2 regions of the Paraburkholderia sp. RL17-337-BIB-A genome follow, and region 2 is predicted to be linked to the other one. Evidence: riboswitches for the same ligand, from Rfam matches in the RefSeq annotation. Region 2 holds a riboswitch; the other holds the start of a gene.
What was found. Region 2 has a riboswitch for thiamine pyrophosphate ahead of P0D84_RS01320 (FAD-dependent oxidoreductase). Riboswitches for the same ligand answer to the same signal wherever they lie in the genome.
Positions count from the first base shown of each region.

Region 1 (4,414 bases), 1.2 Mb from region 2:
TTGCGGATCCGGCGGCCCGACCTGCACGTCCTGTTGTGTCGCGCCCGCCGGGACCGTGGCGTAATACGGGTAGTAGCCGGCCGGATAGTAACCGTAAGGGTAATAGCAGCCGGACAACGTCAGCATGCAGACCGCGCCGGTGAGCGCCAGTCCCGTTTGTGAAATACGTGGGAAGCGGCGCGGCAGCCGCCGGCTGATCGCGCTGACCGTGGTGTTGAGGCGGGACTTCATGACGCGCTCCTGTTTTAATCGGACGCCGCCATTCGGGGCGTAATGGCTTGAGCTTACGCCGCCGTCGCGCCAGCAGAATTGCAAAACCGTAACGGCTTATTTCACCTCATTGCAGGCCGCTTTGCGAAGCAACCGGCGTGGCGCGGTCGCCGTCGTCGTACGGTCACACGCCCGTCAATGAGCGGCACTTTGCATTTGATGTTATCCCGAAGCCCGTATCCAGATGTGTGAGCTTGTCAGCAGACTATCGGGTTCGTAATCAAGTGTTTCCCTTCCGTGAGCATGCGGTGTGCCCGCCCGCGTGGAAAGGCAAAAGCCCGCCGGTGGCGGGCTTCGGTGCTGCAACGCGTTCATGTCGAAGTTCGAATGGCGGGCGCGTACTGATGCGCCCGCAATCCGCCCCTTACTGCCGCTGATAAATCTCGGCGCCTTTCTTCATGAACTCGATCGACTTCACTTCCATGCCTTTCTTCAGCGCTTCGTCGTCGGTGACGCCTTGTTGCGCGGCGAATTCGCGCACGTCCTGGGTGATCTTCATCGAGCAGAAGTGCGGGCCGCACATCGAACAGAAGTGCGCGACCTTGGCCGAATCCTTCGGCAGCGTTTCGTCGTGGAATTCGCGCGCCTTGTCCGGGTCGAGACCGAGATTGAACTGGTCTTCCCAACGAAATTCGAAGCGTGCCTTCGACAACGCATTGTCACGCACCTGCGCGCCCGGATGGCCCTTTGCCAGGTCGGCGGCGTGCGCGGCGAGCTTATAGGTGATGATGCCCGTCTTGACGTCGTCCTTGTTCGGAAGCCCAAGGTGCTCCTTCGGCGTGACGTAGCAGAGCATCGCCGTGCCGAACCAGCCGATCATTGCAGCGCCAATGCCCGAGGTGATGTGGTCGTAGCCAGGCGCGATGTCGGTGGTCAACGGTCCGAGCGTGTAGAAGGGCGCTTCGTCGCACCATTCCAGTTGCAGGTCCATGTTTTCCTTGATCAGTTGCATCGGCACGTGGCCGGGGCCTTCGATCATGGTCTGCACGTCGTGTTTCCACGCGATTTGCGTCAGCTCGCCCAAGGTCTTCAGTTCGCCGAGCTGTGCTTCGTCGTTCGCGTCGTAGATCGAGCCGGGACGCAGGCCGTCGCCGAGCGAGAAGGCCACGTCATACGCCTTCATGATTTCGCAGATGTCTTCGAAGTGCTCGTACAGGAAGCTTTCCTTGTGGTGAGCCAGGCACCACTTCGCCATGATCGAGCCGCCGCGCGAGACGATACCCGTCATGCGCTTCGCCGTCAGCGGCACGTATTGCAGCCGCACGCCCGCGTGGATCGTGAAGTAGTCGACGCCTTGCTCGGCCTGTTCGATCAGCGTGTCGCGGAAGATTTCCCACGTCAGGTCTTCGGCCTTGCCGTTGACCTTTTCCAAAGCCTGGTAGATCGGCACCGTGCCGATCGGCACCGGGCTGTTGCGGATGATCCACTCGCGCGTTTCGTGGATGTGCTTGCCGGTGGAGAGATCCATCACCGTGTCGCCGCCCCAGCGGATCGCCCACGTCATCTTGTCGACTTCTTCGCCGATGGAGGAGGTCACCGCCGAGTTGCCGATGTTCGCATTCACCTTCACGAGGAAGTTGCGGCCGATGATCATCGGCTCGCTTTCCGGGTGGTTGATGTTGTTCGGGATGATCGCGCGGCCGCGCGCGACTTCTTCTCGCACGAATTCCGCCGTGATTTCCTTCAGGCCGTCGGGACCGAATGCGCTCGCGCCGAATGCCTGGCCCGGGTGCTGGCGGCCCATCATCGCGGCGAGCTTCTCGCCGTTCGGGCCGCTCGTCTTCAGGCTTTCCAGGTACGCGGCGCGCTGCTGGTTCTCGCGAATCGCGATGTATTCCATTTCCGGCGTGATGATGCCGCGACGTGCGTAGTGCATCTGCGAGACGTTCTTGCCGGCGATCGCGCGGCGCGGCGTGCGGTGCAGGCCCTTGAAGCGCAGGTCGGCGGTCGCGGTATCGGCGGCGCGTTCGCGGCTGAAGTCGCTCGACAGACCCGTCAGCGCCTCGGTGTCGCCGCGCTCTTCGATCCAGGCTTGACGCAGCGCGGGCAGGCCGGCGCGGATGTCGATTTTGGCTTCCGGATCGGAGTAAGGCCCCGACGTATCGTAGACGAAGACCGGCGGATTCTTCTCGCCGCCGAAGCTATCCGGCGTGTCGGCCTGCGAGATTTCGCGCATAGGCACGAGGATATCGGGCCGCGAGCCGGTCACGTAGACCTTGCGGGAATTCGGCAGCGGCGCGACAGCGGCGGCGTCGACGTGGGCGTCGGCGGAAAGAAACTTCGGATTGGCGTTCATGCGGATCTCCTCTTCGACCGGCGTTGGCGCTTTCGCGCCTTGCTCCGGTCCCATGCAACTTGTTGCGGTCGACGAGAGTTGGCGCAAAGCACCAACTCCGGTCCCATGTGTGGGCCGCTAAGCAGGAGACGAGATGGAAGTTGTCGGATTCGCGAGAGGTGAGGCGATAAAGCTGGGGTGCGAAATCCGTACGCTTCCCTGCGCTGGCATTATCCAGATCAGGTTCAAAGGGTATTTCTCACCCACGCAGCACGGACCTCCAACCCCCGCGCCACGCAGGACCCCCGCGTTAGCAGCGCACACGATACACCGGCCGGGCGCTGCTTGGCAACCCGTCTTGAAAAAGTCAGATGTCGGAGATAACGCCGGTCAGCCACGCACTATTCTTATGGTGATAGGGCTGCCGGGTGTGATGCGGTGCGGAAATTTGAATCGCGAGTGTGCTTTGCGTTACAGCGTGAAATCGTCGGCGGCTTCGGGCTGGAACAGGATCTTTTCGAGCTTCAGCACTTTCTCCGTGCCGCTTGGCGGCGTGAAGCGGATGCGTTCGCCGCGCCTGGCGCCGAGTAGCGCGAGGCCGAGCGGCGAAAATACGTTCAGGCGGCCCTGCGCGAACTCCGCATCGGGCGGATAGACAACTGTCCAGGTCATCTGCTCGCCGCTGCCTTCGTCGACCAGCGTAGCTTGTGAATTCATCGTGATGATGTTCGCGGGGATGTCGCGCGATTCGACGATCACGGCGCGTTCCAGCACGTCGTCGAGCATGTCTTGCAATTTGGCGTCGGCACCGGGCGCGGCCGCGTGCTTTTCAAGCCGGGCGACATCGATTTCGGTGAGGTAACAGGTTTTCGTCTTTTTCATGACGGGTTCTCCAATTGATCTGCATATAAGGGAATTGCGTACGGATGAGATCAGCCCGGAGCCCGACGACGTGGCTCCGGTAATGGAGGGAGCAACGTCAGATCGGGCGCCGGGCGGCGAGAAGCGGGAGCGTTCGGAACGGCTGGCTGGGGTGCGGCGTCGCGACGTCCGCGCGCGCGCAACCGGTTGCGCGGCGGGGGCGCAAGCGGTTGAAGGCACGGGAGATCGGAAAGCGCATCGAGGTAGCCGGCAGAGAGTGAAAGATGTTTGGGTGAGCGCCGCAAAGAAAGCTTGATCGGCGCAATCGAAAGGTGAATGTTAGCACGGGCCGGGCGTCTCCTTAATTGCTGCCTGAAGGTGCTGCCTGGACGGGGTGTGGGCTGGCTGAGCGTTTTGTCGATAGCCGGCCACAGCGGGGCGTTCGCGGCAGTTTGCCCGCCAACGTACAGACATGTCGCGCCCCGTGGGCATAAACAGCATGGTATGGTCGCGACCGCGGGCGAACAACTCAAACCAAAAATAAAAATTCAAAACTGGCTGTCATAACCGGTCTCGTGGTTCGACAAACGTGCAGATCTTGATGGAGCACGCCATGCGAACCCTACGAACCCGCCGAGCTTTCGACGAAACCGCTCCGCCCGCCGCACCCACGCACGGCACGATTCATCCTGTGTGGGTGCGCCTCACGCATTGGCTCAACGCACTCGCGGCGATCCTGATGATGCTGTCCGGTTGGCGCATCTATGACGCGTCGCCGATCTTCAAAGGCTTTACGTTTGCGCCGGCAATCACGCTCGGCGGCTGGCTCGGCGGTGCGCTGCAATGGCATTTCGCGGCGATGTGGCTGCTGGTCTTCAATGGTCTGTTGTATCTCGCGCTGAATCTCGCCACCGGACGCTTCGTGCGCAAGTTCCTGCCGGTCTCGCCGCGCGCCGTGCTGCACGATTTCATCGCCGCACTGACCGGCAAGCTCTCGCACGCCGATCT
Region 1 is NZ_JARESY010000001.1:1,432,852-1,437,265, forward strand. It holds gene P0D84_RS06655 (hypothetical protein) at 1-231, opposite strand, end outside; gene thiC (phosphomethylpyrimidine synthase ThiC) at 635-2,566, opposite strand; TPP riboswitch at 2,744-2,862, opposite strand; gene P0D84_RS06665 (GreA/GreB family elongation factor) at 3,017-3,427, opposite strand; gene P0D84_RS06670 (cytochrome b/b6 domain-containing protein) at 4,020-4,414, shown strand, end outside.
Region 1: another riboswitch for thiamine pyrophosphate. It lies ahead of thiC (phosphomethylpyrimidine synthase ThiC); the one in region 2 lies ahead of P0D84_RS01320 (FAD-dependent oxidoreductase).

Region 2 (4,414 bases):
ACTCGGTTTCGAAGATTTCACGCGCCATATGCGCGGTGGTCACCGCCTCGCCGACAGTCAGGCAGCCGGCTGTGTTTGGCAACAAAGGCACGCCGTGGCGCTTGAGCAGATCGAAGAAACCGGCTTCGGCGCCGCCTTCGTTCATCTGCCGGCGCAGCGCGACGGTCACCATGCCGGGGCGCGCGGCGTCGATCGAATCCGACAGCGATTGCAGCGACGGATAGCGCGAGGTGCCGAGCAACACGCGGCTCGCGAAGCTTTGGCCGTAGAGCGTGAGCGCGTCGGCGGTGTGGAGGGAAGTCATTTGCATAGTCCTGGTCTCCGGCAATGCGTGGCGCGGCGTTTAGCCGCCGGCCACGGGTTGCACGACATCGAGCTTGTCGCCCGGCTGCAGCGCGCGTGCCGCATGTTGGGTACGCGCGACGAAATCGCCGTTCAGCGCGACCGCGAACGGCGGACGCGCGCCGAACGCGGCGAGCGCATCGGCGACAGTCGCGCCATCGGGCAGCGACAACGGCTTCTGATTGATATGAATGTCCATGGTGTTCGAATACGGTTCAATCGATGACGGTAGCAGCGCGGCGCGCTTATTTGCGTGCGGTTAGTTCATCAGCAGGCGCGCAACGCTCATGCCGGCTCCCGCGTGGAATCCAGGTGAAACAGCTCGCTCCAACGCGCGGCACTTTGCCAGTCGGCGAAAGCATCGGCGTCACCGATGCGGCCGTCGAGCAGCGCCGCGGCGAAGCGCACGGCTTCGTCGGCGACTTCGGGCACGATCATGTAGCCGTGCCGGTACAGGCCGTTCACGCGCAGTGTTTGCGCGCCATCCCACAGCAGGGCCGGACGGTGGTCCGGCAAAGTCGGGCGGCACTGCGAATTCAGTTCGAGGATGCGTGCCTCGCCGAAGCCGGGATGCACGGAAAACGCCGCGCTCAGCAGTTCGAGCGCCGAGCGCACGCTGACGGGCGACATGTCCTCGCCTTCCACCTCGGTTGCGCCGATTACGTAGAGATCGTTGGGCTTCGGTGCGATATACAGCGGATAGCGCGGATGCAGCAGGCGGACCGGTCGCGTCAGCTTGATACCCGGCGCATGCACGCGGGCGACTTCGCCGCGAATGCCGCGCAGCGTGGGCAACACGGGCTTCGCGCCCAAACCGCGGCAGTCGATCGTGATGCGCGCGGGCGGCAACGCATGGTCGTCGACCGCTGTGTTCCAGTGCGTTTCGACACCACGCTGGGCGAGGCCCGCGGCGAGCGCGGCCAGCACCTGGCGGTTATCCAGCTGGCCTTCGCGCGGCAGCAGCCAGCCCTGGTTGAAACGACCCGCCAACGCCGGCTCAGCGGCACCGACCTGAGCACCGGTCAGCGTGACGAAGCCGCCGTCGAGCAATTCAGCAGGCGCGTTCGAGCGCACCCGGCGCTCGAACAACGGCGCTTCGGTGCGGTCGGCGTGATGCCATACGACCAGCGTGCCATTGCGCTGGAAGAACACCGGTTCAGGCAATTCGGCCAGCACTCGCGGCCAGGCGTCGAGCGAACTCGCGCCCAGACGGGTGATCAGCAGTTCCGCACTGGCGGCTTCGGCAAGCGGCGCCAGCATGGCGGCGGCGACCCAGGCCGCGGCTTGCGTGCCCGCGGCATCGCCGCGCTCATAGAGCGCAACACGGTGCCCCTGCCCGGCGAGACGCCATGCGACGAGGCGCCCGCACAGCCCCCCGCCGAGTACCGCGAAATCAGGTTGAGCAGAACGATTCATCGCGCCCACCCCGAGTCGCAACGGCAAGCAGGGCTAAAGCAGCACGGCGCGCCGGCACAACTGACGAGCGCGCGGCCGAAAGCAAAACACGCAAAACACATATCTGAAGAATAGGCGGTCATCGAGTCCTTTCCGTACGGCCAAAAACGCACGTACCCAGGACGAAACCGGCGGGCAAGGCCGGCCGGGCAACACGCGCGTCCAATGACGGACGCCGCCCGGCGGGGAATGGAAGACTGGCTGCTTCCGGAAACTTCCCGCGCCGGTATTACCCGGATCGGGTGCAAAGGGTCTCTCTCAGCCTCGCCGCCGCTGCGTGAGAATCACGCAGCCTGTGGGCAAAGCACCCCTGTTTCGTCGAAGGTCATTAGACCATAAAAGGCGCGGCGCCCGCAAACCGATGGGCTAGCCCTCGCACGCCGTTGATCCGGCACCATCTTTCGCTTCATCAATACGGCCGAGCGCAGCGCTCTGGCACAATGCCAACACCGGATGCCGCAGGAGCCACGCGCGTGCGACATGCTTGGCCGCATGCGCGAGGGCGGCATCGCGGCGAGGCCTTGAAGCGGAAATTAATTTTCACTTAAGGGCTTCGCGCCAGAATCGGACGCTCACCCGGACGCTAATTCGTCGAGCACGACGCCCGGGCACGCACCGCAAACCCGACGTAGGCCGGCCTCACACAGGCCAGCCTCGATGGGCCGGCCCCCGGATGGGCCAGCACTTCATCAGGATGCTCATGACACCGAATACCGCTTCCAGCCCCGCGCTGCCGCCGGACGAAAAAGTCTCCGCCTGGAGCCTGATCAAACCCTATTGGATTTCCGAAGAACGAAAAACGGCGTGGGGGCTGCTCATCGCGATCATCGTGATGAATCTGCTCGTCGTGTGGATCAACGTGCGCCTGAACCACTGGAGCGCCGACTTCTACAACGCATTACAGACCAAGAACGTCCACGACTTCCCGCACCTGCTGATGGTGTTCTCGGGGCTCGCGTTCGGCTTCATCATTCTTGCGGTGTACGGTCGCTATCTGCGCCAGATGCTCGGCTTTCGCTGGCGCCAGTGGCTGACCACGCGTTATCTCAACGAGTGGCTGCACGACAGCGCCTTCTACCGGATCGAACGCGACCGGCTCACCGACAATCCCGACCAGCGGATCAGCGACGACCTGCAATCGTTCGCCACCACCACGCTCTCGCTGACGCTCGATCTGCTGTCCACGGTTGTCACGCTGGTCTCGTTCATCACGATCCTGTGGTCGCTGGCCGGCGCGCTGACCATTTCGCTCGGCGGCATGCCGTTGCAGATTCCGGGTTACATGGTGTGGGCCGCGGCACTGTACGCGGTGGTCGGCTCGCTGATCATCCAGAAGGTCGGCCATCCGCTCGTGTCGATCAATTACCAGGCACAGAAAGTCGAGGCGGATTTCCGTTTCGGCCTGATCCGTCTGCGTGAAAACGCCGAGCAGATCGCCTTCTACGACGGCATGGAGACCGAGAAGAAGAACACCCACTCGCTGTTCGCCCGCATCCGCGACAACTGGTGGCAGGTGATGAAGTACACCAAGCGGCTCACCTTCGTGTTGAGCTTCTATGGTCAGATCGCGATCATCTTTCCGCTGGTGGTGGCGGCCCCCCGCTACTTCGCCGGCGCCTTCACGTTCGGCGTGCTGATGCAGATCTCGAGCGCATTCGGCACCGTCAGCGATTCGTTCTCGTGGTTCATCAACAGTTACGGCACCCTGGTCGAGTGGCGCGCTACCGTGAACCGGTTGCGTGAATTCAAGCGCATCGTGCATGCGCCGCGTCTGAAGGAATCGGTGTCGCCGGCTACCGCGCATGGCGGCATCAATCTGCATTTTGTCGACGAAGACAAGCTTTCCACCGAAGGCCTGCAGCTTGCGCTGCCGAACGGCAACCCGCTGTCGCGCATTCGCGATATCGCGATCAAGCCGGGCTCGCGCTGGCTGGTGCGCGGTCCGTCCGGTTCGGGCAAGAGCACGCTGATGCGCGCGCTCGCCGGCTTGTGGCCGTTCGGCGACGGCTCGATCGACGCCCCGGTCAACGCGCGCATGATGTTCATCCCGCAAGTGAGCTACATGCCGATCGGCACACTGAAAGCCGCGCTCACCTATCCGTCCTCCGCGGACACCTACACCGACGAAGAATGCCGCGAAGCGCTCGTCACCTGCCACCTGTCGGAGTACGCCGACCGCCTGCAGGAATCGGGACACTGGACGCGCATTCTGTCGCCGGGCGAACAACAGCGCCTCGCCGGCGCTCGCGTCTTGCTGCACAAGCCGGACTACTTGTTCCTCGACGAAGCGACCAGCGCGCTCGATGCGGAAAACGAAGCACGTCTCTATCACCTGTTCACCGAGCGGCTGCCGAAGGCGGCGATCGTCAGCGTCGCGCATCGCGAATCGCTGGCGGCGTTCCACGGCGACACGCTCGACGTCGAGCGCTCGGGCGAACCGATTGCCGCGTGAACAGCGAGAGCCAGGTAAGCGACATGAGCGGCACGACTGGCACGCGCGGCGCCGAGCTTGATCGCGTCGTCCTGATTACCGGCGCGGGTTCCGGAATCGGCGCGGCACTGGCCCGGCGTATCGCCGCGCCGCGCACCGCCTTGATGCTGCACACACGCGGCGCCG
Region 2 is NZ_JARESY010000001.1:278,053-282,466, reverse strand. It holds gene P0D84_RS01330 (thiazole synthase) at 1-304, opposite strand, end outside; gene thiS (sulfur carrier protein ThiS) at 344-541, opposite strand; gene P0D84_RS01320 (FAD-dependent oxidoreductase) at 628-1,758, opposite strand; TPP riboswitch at 1,996-2,119, opposite strand; gene P0D84_RS01315 (ABC transporter ATP-binding protein/permease) at 2,498-4,249, shown strand; gene P0D84_RS01310 (SDR family NAD(P)-dependent oxidoreductase) at 4,273-4,414, shown strand, end outside.